3 regions of the Fervidobacterium ngatamarikiense genome follow, and region 2 is predicted to be linked to each of the others. Evidence: riboswitches for the same ligand, from Rfam matches in the RefSeq annotation. Region 2 holds a riboswitch; each other region holds the start of a gene.
What was found. A riboswitch is a leader RNA that binds a small molecule or an ion and turns the genes downstream of it on or off. The one in region 2 is predicted to bind cobalamin.
Positions count from the first base shown of each region.

Region 1: another riboswitch for cobalamin. It lies ahead of cobT (nicotinate-nucleotide--dimethylbenzimidazole phosphoribosyltransferase); the one in region 2 lies ahead of JM64_RS02930 (ABC transporter substrate-binding protein).
Region 3: another riboswitch for cobalamin. It lies ahead of JM64_RS05050 (ATP-grasp domain-containing protein); the one in region 2 lies ahead of JM64_RS02930 (ABC transporter substrate-binding protein).

Region 1 covers NZ_CP011393.1:1,232,216-1,237,712, forward strand. The annotation lists gene JM64_RS05800 (hypothetical protein) at 1-361, shown strand, start outside; gene JM64_RS05805 (tocopherol cyclase family protein) at 403-1,371, opposite strand; gene JM64_RS05810 (hypothetical protein) at 1,382-2,077, opposite strand; gene JM64_RS05815 (extracellular solute-binding protein) at 2,228-3,253, opposite strand; cobalamin riboswitch at 3,387-3,562, shown strand; gene cobT (nicotinate-nucleotide--dimethylbenzimidazole phosphoribosyltransferase) at 3,627-4,670, shown strand; gene cobU (bifunctional adenosylcobinamide kinase/adenosylcobinamide-phosphate guanylyltransferase) at 4,667-5,164, shown strand; gene cbiR (cobamide remodeling phosphodiesterase CbiR) at 5,161-5,497, shown strand, end outside.
Region 2 covers NZ_CP011393.1:615,133-620,629, reverse strand. The annotation lists gene glnA (type I glutamate--ammonia ligase) at 1-203, opposite strand, end outside; gene JM64_RS02945 (FeoA family protein) at 507-965, shown strand; gene feoB (ferrous iron transport protein B) at 971-2,872, shown strand; gene JM64_RS02935 (hypothetical protein) at 2,869-3,285, shown strand; cobalamin riboswitch at 3,327-3,494, shown strand; gene JM64_RS02930 (ABC transporter substrate-binding protein) at 3,553-4,461, shown strand; gene JM64_RS02925 (FecCD family ABC transporter permease) at 4,465-5,466, shown strand.
Region 3 covers NZ_CP011393.1:1,073,417-1,078,913, reverse strand. The annotation lists gene JM64_RS05060 (thiamine pyrophosphate-dependent enzyme) at 1-445, opposite strand, end outside; gene JM64_RS05055 (ABC transporter substrate-binding protein) at 758-2,608, opposite strand; cobalamin riboswitch at 2,987-3,169, shown strand; gene JM64_RS05050 (ATP-grasp domain-containing protein) at 3,231-4,298, shown strand; gene JM64_RS05045 (succinate--CoA ligase subunit alpha) at 4,288-5,139, shown strand; gene JM64_RS05040 (YitT family protein) at 5,106-5,497, shown strand, end outside.

The DNA of each region.
Region 1 (5,497 bases), 620 kb from region 2:
ATTTGAAATTCCTGATGGTATGGGTGCTATTCTATTTGAATCATCAGACACGCCACAAGCATTCTATGAGCCTGTTACCGATACAAATTCTTGGATCCACATTACAAAGACGATAACTTTGCCAGAAACTGGAAAATACTATATTGTAGGATACTTCCCACCTAACGGACAAGCTGGAAATCTGTTTATCGCTGTTGGAAAGATAGAAAGGTTCACTTGGCAGGACATTGTCAATGTTTTTAAAATTTTGCCCGAAATAAGAGCGTTCTACGGACTTTCCGGTCTGCCTGGATGGATGAATGTTGTTATAGGATTATCCCTAATAGGCTTATTAGCTTTGTTTGTGTACTTTTTTCGATAATTTGAAGGGGAAAATCAAATCTCACTCATAGTTGCTTGTGACTAAACGAGAGATATTCTTTTACTTTTGCTATTTCTAATATCTTCTATAATATCGCCGACAACTTCCAAACCGGCATTTATTCCCTTTCCAGCATAAAGAACTGATCCATTAGATTTAAAAGTTACTTCTATATTCGAATTAAGACTTTCCTCAATTCTGCCAACCATATCTCCATTTCTTGGTGCTAAAAGAAAACTTCCACCACCTTTGAACATTTTAATGTCAATGGATAATTTGCCTCTTTCGACACGCAGATAAATTGCATTATCCTCTATGCGAAGATTGAAAATCCTTGCACCGTTGTAAGTAGTAAATTGATAGATCATTCCATTTAGATAAAAGCCTATTATGAAACCAACGAAATAACTCCTTCCAAAAGGTACGTTAGCTATAGAAAGTGTAAAGGAAGCATCTGAATTATCAAAGTTATTTGAAGAAGCCCATATCCAGGATTTTGGGAATGACTTTCCCCAATCTTTTTCAATGTAACCGTTGCCATTTTCGAAATCAATATTTTTCCCTTCGACAACAACATTTCCTGTTACCATATGATTGAAGCTCAAAATTCCGTGATAACACTCAAGGAAGTCGAAAAAACCAAAAAAACCCATAGCTCCAGGGCTTAAAAGTTTAACGGGCCACGGCTTTAACTCTCGAAAATACAGATTAGCTTTAATGTATTCTGTTTCCAAAGATAAACTCTCTAAGGAGAAATAATTCTTATCGATAGAAACCGAGAAGGGATTATTTGAAAATCTAAAATCTTCAAATTTAAATCTATAGTACTTTGAGAAATTTCTGTTATCTATTATTTGAATAAAAGCGTGTGAATCTTCACCAATTGAAACTCCGGGTATTACTGCAAAAACGTAGTCTTTTTGAGAAGACGTTTGTTTAAAGTACCAACCTTCAAAAAACTTGTTCTTCTTATTCCCATGAAAATTTTCTGGATGCCATATGTTCATCATTCTCACTCCGCTATTCTAAAAACAGCGGTCCATATAGGTCTTTTATCAAATCTTTCAGAATTTTTTGTGTAGTATCATCCCTTTTCTCGAACAACTTTTTCAAACCAGGGTTGATTTCATTACTTGGATTCTCCCAAGGCTTTATACCGTTCAACTTCCTGTACTCTCCTGAAATCCAAAGGTATTTGTGTAATTCTGAAACAGATGTTTTAAAGTCAAGAGAATTCAAAAGCATATAAAAATCATGATAAAAATCATTGTATGTTGTGTATTTCTTGCTAGCTTTAGTTTCCTCGTTTAAGTGGTAAGCTACCATACGTGCTGTAACAGAATTGTAGATGGGGAATTTTTCACTTAAGAAAATATGAGCCAAAGCTGAAGAAAAGCTTGTGTAGTGTTTTTCCTTTCCATTGTCTCCATTACTTCTAAGCACAACTGTCGACAATTTGTCTACGAATTCAGGTTCTAAAACAATTCCTTCTTGCGAGATAACTTCCGATATGTGATAAGCAACATCATATACCCTGAAGATATTTGTGTTATAAAGTGAATTCACAACCGCAACTTTGACAAGTGTTGATTGCAGTGTGAAGTCTGGGAAGTTGTTTCTAATTTTTTTGAGTGCTTTCTCAATATTTAGAAGTTCGCTAGATAAATCGTATAACTTAGTAGCTGATTCAACTTGCTCTTTGAATATCTTTATCATCTGACCACCTCTGTGGTGTTATTGAAATTCTACCACTATTCTACAACAACTAGCCTTGTTTTGTTCCACAATATTTGCGAAAGGTTGTTACAAAAAAAGCGGAGCTCTTTACCAGCCCCGCTTTGTTACCTACATTTTAGCTTGCTTTGATTATTTGATTATCTCTTCCCAGGCTTTGTTGTACAGATCAATGTGTTCTCCAATGTAATCTATTATCTCGCAGTTACTAAGTTCGTCGAGCGTGTAGAGTGGCTCAACTTTTTTATATTTTTGTGCATCGGTGATAGGAGATGGTATCATCAAATAGTCAGATATCTGAGCTGCAATTTCTGGTCTCAGAATGAAGTTTATAAATTTGTATGCCAGGTCCTTGTTTTTGGCATCCTTTAGAATTACCATGTTGTCAATCCAGAGTGTTCCACCTTCCTTTGGAACAAAGAACTCAAAATTCTCTAAATCTTCTTCAGGAATCAGTTGGAACACGTTCTCAGGATATCCGTGCACAACCCAGAATTCCCCATTCACAACACCTTGTGCATAAGTTGTTGCATCAAATTTGACGATATTTTCTTTCCATTTCAATATGACTTGCTTTGCTTGTTCGATTTCGTCTGGATTTGTTGTGTTCACCGAATATCCAAGGTATTTTAACGCTGCTCCAAAAACTTCGCGCATATCATCAAGGAGTGTCATTTTGCCTTTCAAATCAGCACGTTCATATATACTCCAAGATTTTTCGTAATCTTTGAGGTATTTTTTGTTCACTATCAAACCTGTGGTACCCATCATATACGGGACTGAATATTCGTGATTCGGGTCGTATGTTGTTTTAGATAAGACGATAGGGTCGATATTTTTGAAATTTGGTATTTTGCTTAAGTCAAGTTTTTCCAAAAGTCCTTCATTAATCATCATTTTAACGTGGTCACCTGAGGGAAAAACTATGTCGTATCCTGTTCCGCCCGATTTAATCTTTGCAAACATCTCTTCATTTGATGCAAACGTGTCGTAAATGACCTTACAGTTGTACTCTTTCTCAAATTGTTGGATAACTTCCTCAGGAATATAATCTGCCCAGTTGTAGATGCGCAAAACATTTGATTTGTTGCATGAAGAAAGTAAGAAGAATACCGAAAAAACCACAATCACAAAGGCAAACAACAAGAATTTTTTCATGCCCATCCTCCTCCCCGTTAAATTTGCGACCAAAAAAGTTCATTTACTCTAATAATTATAACATAAAGTCAGAAATTTATGTAAAAGCAAAGTTGTAAAACCCAAACGTTTTGGGGTAAAATAATAAAAAACAAATAACCACATCCCACATAGTGTATGGGAACGCCGGTGCAAATCCGGGGCTGCCCAGCAACCGTGAGTGGGGACGAAATCCGCATAAAAGCCACTGGCTCAGGTTTTTGAGCTGGGAAGGCGCGGAGAGTAGGATGATCCACGAGCCGGGAGACCGACTATGTGGGAATCAATTCCCGACAGCTCGGGCTGTTTGGGAAATTTTTTCTTTGATTAATAAAAGCAAAAGGGGGGTTTACGTATGGAAAAAGGAATGTTTGAAAACGTTTTGAAAGACAGTATCATGAGACGTCTGAACAATTTGACAAAACCTATTGGTAGCCTTGGATACTTGGAAAAAATCGCTTTGAAGATGGGACTAATCCAGAACAAAGTAATACCAGACCTTCCGAAGGTTAAAAGAATTTATGTTTTTGCTGCCGACCATGGTGTGGTAGAACAGGGGGTTTCTGCTTATCCAAAACAAGTTACATACCAAATGGTTCTGAATTTTCTTAACGGCGGTGCGGCCATAAACGTATTTGGTAGACATGTTGGAGCGGATGTTTACGTGGTTGATGCCGGAGTCGATGGAGACTTTGAATTCACACATCCAAATTTAATCAATGCAAAAATTGGTTATGGTACAGCCGATTTTACAAAAGGTCCTGCAATGACAAGAACGCAAGCAATTGAGTGTATTGAAAAAGGAAAAGAGATAGCGAAGAAAGCGATAGAAGAAGGTACAGACCTTCTTGTTTTAGGTGATATGGGGATTGGTAATACTACAACTGCAACGGCTATTTCTGTAGCATTTGGATTTGATATAGACGAGATTCTGGACATAGGTACTCCTATCGATAACGATACATTAGAAAGAAAGCGTCAAGCTGTAGAAAAAGCTATAGAAATAAATAAACCCAATGCCGATGATCCTATTGATGTACTCGAGAAAGTCGGAGGTTTTTGTATTGGTCAGATGGCAGGATTTATAATTGAGGCAACAAGCAGACATATTCCGGTCGTCGTAGATGGTTTTCCGACAACTGCAGCACTTTTGCTAGCTTGGAAGCTTGAACCTAGTGTGCTTGATTTTGTTTTCGCTGGTCACAAATCTAAGGTGAAAGGGCACAAGGTTTTACTTGATGCTATGAACCTTAGACCAATTCTTGACTTAGATATGAGGCTTGGAGAAGGAACTGGTGGAGCTTTGGCAATTTCTATTATAGAAGCGGCAATAAAGATGATACGAGAAATGGCGACATTCGACGATGCGGGTGTATCGAAAGGAAGTGATTCAGTTTGATACTTATAACTGGTGGAATGAAATCAGGTAAGAGTACGTTTGCACTAAACATGGCTTTAAAATACACCAAACGAGCTTTTCTAGCAACTGGTGTTCCGTTTGATGAAGAAATGAGGTTGAGAATAGAAAAGCATAAAGCGGAAAGAAAGGAGCTTTTCGATACTTTCGAAGAACCTGTCAATGTGACGGAAGTTCTCAAAAATATAGATAACAACTACGATGTTATCCTTTTTGAATGCCTTACAACCTACCTTGGCAACCTTTATTATTATCGACTTGATGTTCAGGAGCGTATTGATGGGCTCGTTGATGTTCTAAGCAATATGAGTAGTGATGTTATCGTAGTCACCAATGAAGTTGGTTGGGGAATTATACCTGAGAATCCAATAGCCAGGCAGTATGCCGAAATACTTGGAAAAACTAATACGCGACTAGCTAAGCTCGCAAAAGAAGTTTATCTTGTTGTCTCCGGAATAGGAGTGCGTATTAAATGAGCCAACTATTAGGTACAACATCTTGGGTCATACCTGGCACTTATTACGAAAACGTTGAGTATATAACTCGAAAGTTTCGTAACTTTGAATTCATTGAGCTACTTGTTTACACTTGGGATGATGATACTTACAGGTTATTTGAGCAAGAAAAGGAGCATTTACGCAAAATTGCACTCGAAAGACAAATTAAATATACTGTCCATCTTCCAACAGATAACATTACGAACGTTTTAAATGCATTTAAATACCTTGAGATGAACTTGGATATAGTAAATTATGTGCTACATCCTTTTGAAGATTGCACGGAAAAGGATAAGAAATTATTCCGCGCTC
Region 2 (5,497 bases):
TTAAGGTACATATCAGATTCATGAAGCCTTGCAAAACCCTCAACGGAAGAACCATCAAACATGATACCCGATTCTAAAGCTGTCTCAAGTTCATCAACAGGGATTTCAACATTTTTCATCATCCCGTTGATATCCGTAAACTGCAATCTTACAAACCTGACCTGGTTTTCTTCCACAAACCTAAAAAGCTCCTCACGAGTTATGTCTTTGTTTGACGCCATAACTTTCCCCCCACTCTTCGCAATCTAAAAATAGTGAGTAAAAACACGAAATAACAACTATAATTGTATTTTATCACTTTTACTCTTAACAGTCAATTATAATCACATATTTCCGGCAATATCGTCCAACGCAAAGTTAATACGAAAAAGGAGCTGCACTTTGTTTCAAAAAAATTGTGTTGACAATCTTTTCTTTCCCATTTACAATCTTATTGAGAATCACTCTCAACAAAACTCTAAAACCATTCTTCCCAATTCTGAATCCTGAAATGCGAGGTGAAATATGTGAAACTGTCAGAGGCACCCGTTGGTGCTAAAGTAATGGTCAAGGATGTAGAAGAATCCGAAATTTCGCCAAAGCTCAGAGCCATTGGCATCATGCCCGGGGTAACGATAACAGTAGTAAAGAGTGCGCCGATGGGTGACCCGAGGATATACAAAGTTTTCAATAAACTTATAAGCTTGAGGCAGTCAGAAGCAAGTCTTGTCGAAGTAGAAATACTTAGAGATTCAATTATACCTCTTTCCAGTGCTACTCCGGGATTATATAAAGTAAAACAAATTCTGGGAGGGCATATTATACATCGTCGGTTATCGAAAGTAGGGATAACGGAAGGTTCAACTATCAGACTGCTTGGTGACAGAAGAGTTGTTACATCGCTGGGAACCTTTCATATCGGATTTGGGAAGCTTTCAAAGATACTGGTAACAAGCGCTGAAACTCAATCCGAGCAAGGGAGTTGAAAACTGTGGTGATAACTGTAGGCTTATTGGGTAACCCAAATGTTGGAAAGACCAGCCTTTTCAATAAATTAGTAGGTGCCAGGCAGTACGTTGCTAATTGGCCTGGCGTTACAGTTACGAGGATTGAAGGAGCTACAACTTACAAAGACTACACTCTACATTTTGTTGATTTACCAGGTGTTTACAGTCTAACAGCGACATCTGTAGACGAGAAATTGACAAGAGATTATCTACTTTTTTCTCCACCAAATGTTACTGTCGTTGTCATAGATAGTATGAGTCCTGAACAGGGGATGTTTTTACTCTTAGAAGCTTGCGAGTTAGGATTAAATGTAATCGCTGTGTTTAACGCTATCGATGAAGCAAAAAAATCTGGAACAAAAATTGACAAGTCTTCCCTTGAGAAATTTCTTAGAGCTCCAGTTGTGCTTACATCAGCTCACACTGGAGAAGGAATCGAAGAGCTTAAAGAAAAGATTGTGGAATCCTTCAAAAGAACAACAAGACCTATTGTAATAGATTATGGAAAGGAAACTGAAGAAATAATTAAAGAAATAGAGCAATGTGTAGAAGAAACTTTTAATAAGAGATTTACTGCAGTTAAAATTATTGAAGGAGACAAATATGCAAGAGCGTTTTTGAAAAAAGATTGTCCAAAGGATATATTAGAGACGATTTCTCAGGAAATTAAAACATCAATACCTTTGACGAAGTACGAATATATAACAAACGTTGTCCAGCTTTCGATTCAAAGAACAGGCGAGGCACTTACTGTTACAGAAGCCCTCGACCATGTTTTAACACATAAGTATATAGGTATTCCTGTATTTTTGTCTCTAATTTATATGGCCTTCAACTTTACTTTCAAGGTATCAGAACCTTTGGTAGGGTTACTTGAGTATCTTTTTGAAAAAATCGCAGATTCTGTTGGAAGCGAAACTATACTGAGTTCATTAATATCGCAAGGAATCATAAATGGTGTAGGTAGTGTTTTGGCATTTGTTCCAAGTATCTTTGCACTCTTTTTTGCACTTGGAATCATGGAAGAGAGCGGTTATCTCCCACGCATAGCCTTTTTAGTCGACAAGTTAATGTATTCATTGAGATTAACCGGGAGGTCTTTCATGACATTGTTATTAGGTTTCGGGTGTAATGTAAGCAGCGTCATGGCAGCCCGGGGTTTATCGGACGAGCGCGAAAGAGTTACGACTATCTTGGTTTCGCCTTTCATTAGTTGTAGTGCAAGGATTCCCGTGTATCTTCTGATTGTTAACGTGGCATTCTCAAACCATAAAGCAGAAGCTTTTTTTGCAATATATGCCTTGAGCCTTCTTCTCACAGCTTTGTCATCAAGGATAGTAAACAAAGTAATTCTAAAGGGTGAATCGGTTCCTCTTGTTATGGAATTACCAAGGTACCGATTTCCTAAACTCCCAAATATTCTGACTTACGTGTGGAACAGAGGAAAGCACTTTCTCGAAAAAGCCGGAACGATTATTTTTGCTACAAGCATTGTAATTTGGGTGTTAACTTATTTTCCAGGTAGAGGAGACGTAGATAATAGCTTCGTTTCCATGCTTGGAAAATTTCTTCAACCATTGTTTGCACCTTTAGGATTTTCATGGCAAATAGTGTCAGCGCTTATATTTGGGGGAGTCGCAAAGGAAGTCATAGTATCCTCGCTTTCACAATTTTACGGCAACGTTTCCAATATTCATTTTGACCCTCTCATAGGTGCAACACTAATGACCTTTATACTTGGTTATATGCCATGCTTCGCTACACTTGCAGCAATAAAAAGTGAAACAAATAGCTCGAAATATACATTATTTGCAGTTTTTTACAGTCTTGCTATTTCCTACTTACTTTCGTTGGTAGTATACACAACGGGAAGGTGGATACTATGAGAAGTATTAACAGAATGCTTGCAATAATGTTAATTCTTTCCCTGGTAACCTTCATTTTATACGTTATAGAAGGGCAATATTTGTTCTCTTTGGTGATACTGTCGTTTATGTCCGTTCTAATATCAGGTTTCCAAGAATTTGGAAGTAATGAGTACACTTTTAAAATCGCACATCTGTATGTTGGGAGCATACTTTTCTTAATTGCTGCAGGATATGTATTCTTCACGTTTACATTTTCTATAGTTAATGTACTTATTGGTGAAGAAATCTATAAACTGAGTCCTGGGGACGTTATGCTCTTGATTACAGGCGCATATTCAATTATATATGTAATCCACTTACGAAAAGCTGCGCTAAAACCTGATAAAACAGACTTAATGAGTACAGATGCAAATAAAACTTGTTGTCATTAATTAATGGCGGTAGTATAATATGAACTAGAAAACAAGTTAAAATAAACCTCCCTTCGTATGTCCAAGGGAAGTCCGGTGAGAATCCGGCACGGGGCCGCCACCGTGAGCGGGGACGAAACCTGCACAGTGCCACTGGCTTTAAAGCTGGGAAGGCGCAGGGAGTAGGATGATCCGCGAGTCGGGAGACCTGACATACGAAGGAAGGTGGCCATCCACCACGTAGCCTGGGGATGGCAACAAATTTTTGCAAAGAGGGAGGGTTTGTGTATGGTTAAGTCGTTTTCTTTTGGCTCTTTAAGAAAGCTTTTCGTCATGTTCATGCTCATTGTGACAGTTTTTTCACTTGCTATTGCGGTTGTTGATGATGCTGGAAGAATTGTGAATATTCCAATGCCACCAAGAAGGGTTGTCTCTGCTGCACCAAGTGCGACAAGGTATTTGCAAGCTCTTGGACTTGAAAATCGAATCGTCGGTGTTACTACTTGGGATAATTACAAAAAGGCAGAGAACATAGGCAACATGGTGCCTTTAAACATCGAGAAAATTCATTCTCTAAAGCCTGACCTAGTTATCATGTTCGGTGGTTTCCAATTCCCAGAAGTGGAAAAACTAGAAAAAGCAAATCTCACAGCTTATGTTTTAAACGCAAACACTTTGACAGATATAATTAAAGCTGTTGGTCAACTCGGTGCCGTTTTCAATGTCAAAAACAAGGCCGACAAGCTTGTCTCCGAGCTCAGAAATAAAATGACAGAAATTGGACAAAAAACTTCGAAAATTCCATTGGAAAGCAGACCGACGGTGTTTTTCACAATAACAACACCAGACGAAAATGCGAAACAACTATGGACGGCAGGAACTGGTTCGTATATGAACGAACTTATCGTCATCGCCGGTGGTAGAAATATAGCAGCTCCATACACAGGAAATAACGGATGGTTACCTGTAAGTTGGGAATGGCTTGTTAAAAATGATCCTGATGTAATAATAATCGGAGCATATGGTGATCCAAAAGAAGTTGAGCAGGCTGTAAAAAACCATTCAATAATGAAGAATTTAAAAGCAGTAAAACAAGGTAAAGTTTTGATAGTCGATGGTGATGAGGTTAGCCAAGCAGCACCACATATTTTCAAGTATTTGGATATTTTCTATAACTTCTTCTACGGAGGTAAGTAATAATTGGCTAGAACCCAAAAATGGTTCAAAACTTTGGGGAGGTATTCCCTCCCCTTTATTTTCGTCATAGTTTTTGTTTTTAACTTGTCCTTTGGAACAGTGTATGTCAGTCCTTTGAAAATATTCCAACTTCTTCAACAAGAAAGCGCCGAAAAATATATGATATGGAACTTGAGGTTTCCAAGGGTTTTAATGGCAACACTAACGGGAATAGCACTGTCGTTGGTAGGAAATATATTCCAAGCGATAATGAAAAATCCTCTTGTTGACCCTTATCTTATAGGAACATCCGCCGGAGCTAGTTTTGGTGCACTCTTAGCAATATACTTTATTGTGAACTCGATTGCCCATGTGAGTGTCCCCACGATGAGTTTCATATTTGCGTTAATCGCTTCTAGTCTTTCCATAATACTTGCAAAGAAAGGAAATGTGGTACCAACAGTTCATCTTGTTTTAAGTGGTGTATTGGTTAGCACATTATTTTCCGCTGGTAGTATGTTACTTTTAAACATTGCAAATAAATCTCTTGTAACTGGGCACGTTTGGCTCTACGGTTCATTCTCGGGAATAACTTTCAGAGATTTAACTGTTCCTGTGATTTCCTTAACAGTTTTCGTAACCTTAGCCTTTACGTTAAACAAACAACTGGACGTTATGACCTTGGGTGAAAAAGAAGCAAAGAGTTTAGGTATCAATGTGGAAGCCTTAAAATGGACTTTTTATTTGCTTGGTTCATTTGTTACTGCTACATTTGTTTCCAAAACAGGTATCATAGGCTTTGTTGGACTGGTAGTTCCACACATGGCACGGACAATTGCTGGTCCCAAACATAGTAGAAATCTTTTAGCAACAATTTTAATAGGTGGTATGCTAATGTCAGTTTGTGACACACTTGCACGTACGTTGTTAAACCCTATTGAAATTCCAGTTGGAATTATTACATCGTTCATAGGTGCTCCGTTTATGTTTGTTTTGATGAAGTGGAAAAACGGGGTTGCAAAGTGATTTATTTTCAAGCTAACAAATATAAGAGTTG
Region 3 (5,497 bases), 460 kb from region 2:
CTTTCGGTTCAAAGACAGGGGTGTAGGAAAGCCTTGCGTAATGTCGGTTATCTTGCTCATTTTGTGAACTGTTCGCACCCGGGTCATCGCCTGTTACAATTACCATCCCACCAGGGATTTCCATCATGCTTAGCTGGACAAAAGAATCGGCAACCACGTTCATACCGACACTTTTGAAAAACACACATGAGGTAAATCCGTTAACTGCTGCACCAAACGCTACTTCTAAAGCTACCTTTTCGTTTGTTGAAAACTCAAAATACAGCGGATTTTTGTCTTTTGGTATGGAATTTATCGCTTCGGCTATCTCAGGTGTGGGCGAACCAGGATATGACGTTACCACTCTTACACCGCTTTCAATCATTGCCCTCACAATTGCAGTGTTTCCAATAACAATTTCCGAAAAAGGACCAGGCTGGACTAACAACTCTCCTAAACTTTTCATCTAACCACCTCTCATAGTAAAGATGTAAGTGAATTAGGTTTAACTTATTATAACATAAAAAGATAGACTTTGTCCACATATGTATTTTACACAATTTATTTAGATATTCGATGAAAAGTAAAACAACAAATAATTGAGCAATAAGGAGAAACTACAGTGATACCGACAGATAATTCAAAAGATTAAAGGCGCATCATTAGATTTTTTCGTTAATCAGTCCTTCACCTTACCGCTATGCTGATGTTTGGCACGTAAAAAAAAAACACAGGTCACCTTTCGGTGACCTGTGTTTCGAATTCTTATGTACTCTAATCATTGTTTTTTGTAAAGTGTGAAGAAGTCGTGACCTGGTCTCATTGGGTTGTAGTACCAACCTTTAACCCATGTTCTGAAAACATACGTCGCAGTTGGTTGATAGAGTGGGACACTGAGACAATTGTCAACAACAAATTTTTGAATCTGCGCATAGAGTTTTCCTCTAACTTGTGCGTCTGTCTCTGCTGCAGCATTTTCAGTAAGTTGGTCAAGGCTCTTTCCACCCAGTTCTTTTCTTGGAGTGCTCACAAATTTTTTGAATGCCTCTCCCTGTCTATCTGCGTAATCTCCCATACTGTGGTAGTGTGTGAATATGAAGTTATCTGGGTCTGGAAAGTCCGCTTGCCATGCGTTTATGGAAACCGGAATTTCTCCGTTCTGTGTTGCATCAAGGAAATTGGGCCACTGAAGTGGTTGAACTTCAATTTTAACCTTTCCAGGTGCTGCCATTTCCATGTACATCTTTATCATTTCTGCAACTCGTTGCCTTGCTGTGTTACCTTCGTTGAACGCGATGCTGAATTTAATACCTTTCTGCCAAGCTTGTCCGTTCCAAGCCTTTTGTAGGTACATTTTTACTTCGTTCAAACTGAACTTGTAAAGTGGTAATGAAGGGTCGTAACCTAGCAAGCCTTGTGGTAAAGCTGTTGGAACTCTTTTACCAGAACCTTTTAGCACTTCCTGGATAAGTGCATCGTAATTGATAGCTGCGGCAACCGCTTTTCTTGCATTAATATCACTGAAGAAGTTAGGTGGTATTCCGTTTCCATCAAGCTTTCCACTACCTATGAATTTGCTGTTAGGGTTAACTGACCAGTTGAACAACAGAACCGTAACAGCAAGCGTTGGAAGGTTTCTTATTATTTGGATATCTTTGTTTGAGCTAAGTTGGTCAACAAATTCAATTGCGACGTCAATAGTATCTGCATCACCTTTTTCGAGCATTGCTTTTCTTGTTGACCACTCAGGAATTGCCCAAATTATTACTTTCTTAATCTTTGCTGGTCCTCTCCAATAATTCTCATTTGCAACGAGAATTACTTTTTGTTGTTTTCTGTCCCATTCTACAAGTTTGTACGGACCTGTTCCAATTGCATAAGAATAGAGTGGTGACTGTTCTTTCGTAACGTCTTTGTATTTCCACCATGTGTCTGGTTTACCATCCCAAAGTCCAATTTTCACACATGTTTCTTTGTCAAGTATTGCTGCCCAGTGTGAGCTCTGTGCGATGATGTTGAGGAAAGGAGCATATGGTCTCTTGAGCTTAATTACCACATTATCTCCTTGAACTTGGATCGCCGGGTCAATGACTTGCTTGTAAAAATTAACAAGTTTTTCTCTATATTCTGGTTTTGGCTGCCCATTCTGGTCGAATATTTCGCTAACAGGCTTTCCAACAAACTGTTCAATAGCTTCGTCTCTCGAATGGAAACCAAAGATAGCATACCAGAGCATCCACATTGGACCACCATCTGGGTCGTAAAGAAGACCGCGTTCAAATGAATACTTCACATCTTCTGGGGTAAGTGGATTACCGTTGTGGAATTTTACACCCTTTCTAATTGGAAAAATATACGTTTTTCCACCATCTTTAATGAGTCCGTTCTTGACAGTTGGAACTTCCGTAGCAAGTCTCGGCTCAAACTCGCTAACGCTTTGACCTTTGTAGGCTATGAGGTTTTCATAGATATTGTAGAGTACTTCACCGCTTGTTGTGTCATATGCTAGATGGGGATCAAGCGTGTCTGGTTCACCTATGGTTGCTTCAACAAATACTGTTGGGTCGAAAGCTGCAAGTAGGAGAATAGAGGCAAATACAAGTAGCGAGAGTGCCAGTGACTTTTTCATGTGACTTCCTCCTCTCAGTGTAGTGTCTGATGTTTGAAAAATAGTGTCCCTTGCAGCTTCCCCCCTCTTTAGCAAAAATAATTATATTTGGTTTTTAAATGCGGGTCAATCGCTATGCTTGTAAATATTGATTTTACTTTGCTTTCTATTGATAAACTTAGATTAAGATAGCGTTTATTTTTTCGATACTGTGCGTGCTGGGAAATTCTTTCTGCTTTATAGAGTTAACGGAACAAAAGCAAAACGTGAAAATAATTAAATGTTGTCGTTTAACAGCTATTAATAGCCTCAAAAGGTCATTAGTTTGGGGTTGATTTTTGCAAACGAGTAAGTTAGCATTTTTGTTGGATAATAAGAATTTTAAATCACAAAAATTTAATACTCCCTCCCCTTAAAGGTGCACTTACGTGCTTAAAAGGGAACTCCGGTGAAAATCCGGGACGGTCGGGCCACCGTGAGTGGGGACGAAACCTGCAAAATGCCACTGGCTTTAATGCTGGGAAGGCGCAGGGAGTAGGGTGATCCACGAGTCGGGAGACCTGCCTTTAAGGGAATGGGTGCCCCAAAAACCATCGATTTTTGGGGGTATTTTTCTTTAAATCTCGAAAGGGGGTAGAAAGGTATGAAGATTCACGAGTATTTGGCAAAGGATATCCTGAGGGCGGAAAAAGTAAGAGTACCAAGAAGCTATTTGGTAACATCCGAAGAACTAGCAGAAGAAAAGTCTTTAAGGAAGTGCTTGGAAAGGCTCGGTTTTCCGCAGGTCCTTAAAGCTCAAGTATTAGTTGGTGGGAGGATGAAAGCCGGCGGAATTGTGGTCGCCGAAAATTTGGAAAAAAGTCTCGAAGGTATTAGGAAGATTTTGGGGATGAAGATAAAAGGAGAGGAACCCTACGGAGTATTAGTTGAAGAATACATTCCGCATGACACTGAGAGATACATTTCACTTTCAATCGACAGAAATGTCAGAGACGCTGTGTTTGTGTATTCTGAGGTTGGTGGTGTGGACATAGAAGAATTTGCATCGAAATATCCAGACAAAGTGCTGCGTACAAGCAACATACGAGAACTTCCCAAAGACCTTCAGGAATTTGCGAAGCAGTTGTACGATATATTCGTAAGATACGATTTAACGTTGCTCGAGATTAATCCTTTTGTTTTTAAAGACGGAGATTTTTACGCGTTAGATGCCGTGTTTCATGTGGATGACAGTGCGCTGTATAGACAATTGTGGGCATATGAGGATACTGAAGAAACAAATTCTTTCGTGCCGTTTGAAAATGGAGAAATTGGCGTGATTGGCTGTGGTGCAGGGATTGTTATGGCAACGATAGATATACTTGTTGAGCATGGTTACAAACCAGCTAATTTTTGTGATTTGGGCGGTGGTGCAACAATGGAAAGTGTTTACGAGGCGTTGAAAAAAGTCATGTCTTTGTGTAGTAAAGCAGTTTTGAATATCTTTGGGGGCATCACCGATTGTTTGGAAATAGCCAAAGGCGTTGTGAATTTTAAAGAAGAAGACCCAGATTTCGAAATTTATATTAGGTTGTCTGGAAACAACGAATTTCTGGCAAAAGAATTATTAAAAAAGCACGGAATTTATGCTGTTGACGATATGAAAGATTTAATTGAAAGACTTCAAGAAGATGAGAAGGTTCAAAAGAGGGGTGTTAACGATGTTTTTTAAAACAAATACAGTTTGTGTTTACGGCGGAACAGGAAGATATGGAAGTTATCACCTCAAAAGGATGATTGAATACGGGACGAATGTAGTATGTGTGGTGAGTAAGAACAAACATATACAACGCATGGATGGTGTGCCAGTCTATCAAAGCCTCAGTGAGAGTTTTGAAAAGCCAGATACAGCTGTCTTTTTTGTTCCACCTCAAAATGTTTTAGAAGCGTTTAAGGATGCTGTTGATAATGGTGTGGTGAATTTTGTAATAATAACTGAACATGTTCCTGTTCACGATACGCTAAAGATGTTGAAACTGGCAAGAGAAAAGGGAGCTACAATAGTTGGTCCCAATTGCCCAGGTGTTATAAACCCTCATGAGCGAGTTAAGGTTGGTATCATGCCGGAAAAGTATTTTAAAGCAGGAAATGTAGCCATCATTTCAAGAAGCGGCACGCTAATGTATGAAACAGCGAAACATCTGAGTGAGAATCCAGGTGTCGGTGTAGCACTTGGGTTGGGTGGAGATCCCGTTGTGGGGACAAATGTTTCGGAAGCTTTTGAGATAGTGAAAAAACTAGGTTACGAAAAAGTATTGCTAATTGGTGAAATTGGTGGTGAAGATGAGGTAAGAGGTGTTGAGCATGCATTAAAAATAGGCTTCTCTCCAGAAAACATCGTTGCTTTCTTCGCAGGTAGACATGCTCCAGAAGGGAAACGTATGGGGCATGCGGGAGCAATTATTGAAGGAGAAAGGGGAAAGGTTTCTTTTAAGGAACAAAGACTAAAAGAATTAGGAGTTAAGGTGGTGAAATTTCCGTGGGAAGTGAAAGACGCTTGGAGAATTTGGTAAAGGAATACTTCCTCTCTTCCTTTGGAGTATTGCTCACAGCTCTGGGGTTGGTTATTTTCCTTATTCCAAATAACATCGCGGCTGGTGGAGCTTCAGGTCTTGCAATAGTCTTGAACAGATTAATCCCACTTTCAGTGGGTATATGGATGTATATCATAAATATTACACTTTTTCTGACAGCATTTCTGATAATAGGATTTGACTTCAGTTTTAAAACGATATATTGCACTTTTTTGCTGAATTTTTTGATAGATTTCTTCGACAGGATATTGCCTATTTACAAGTATCAAGGTAAAGACGTAATTCTTGCTGTATTCTTTGGGGATATACTAACTGCCATTGGTATGGCTATAGCGTT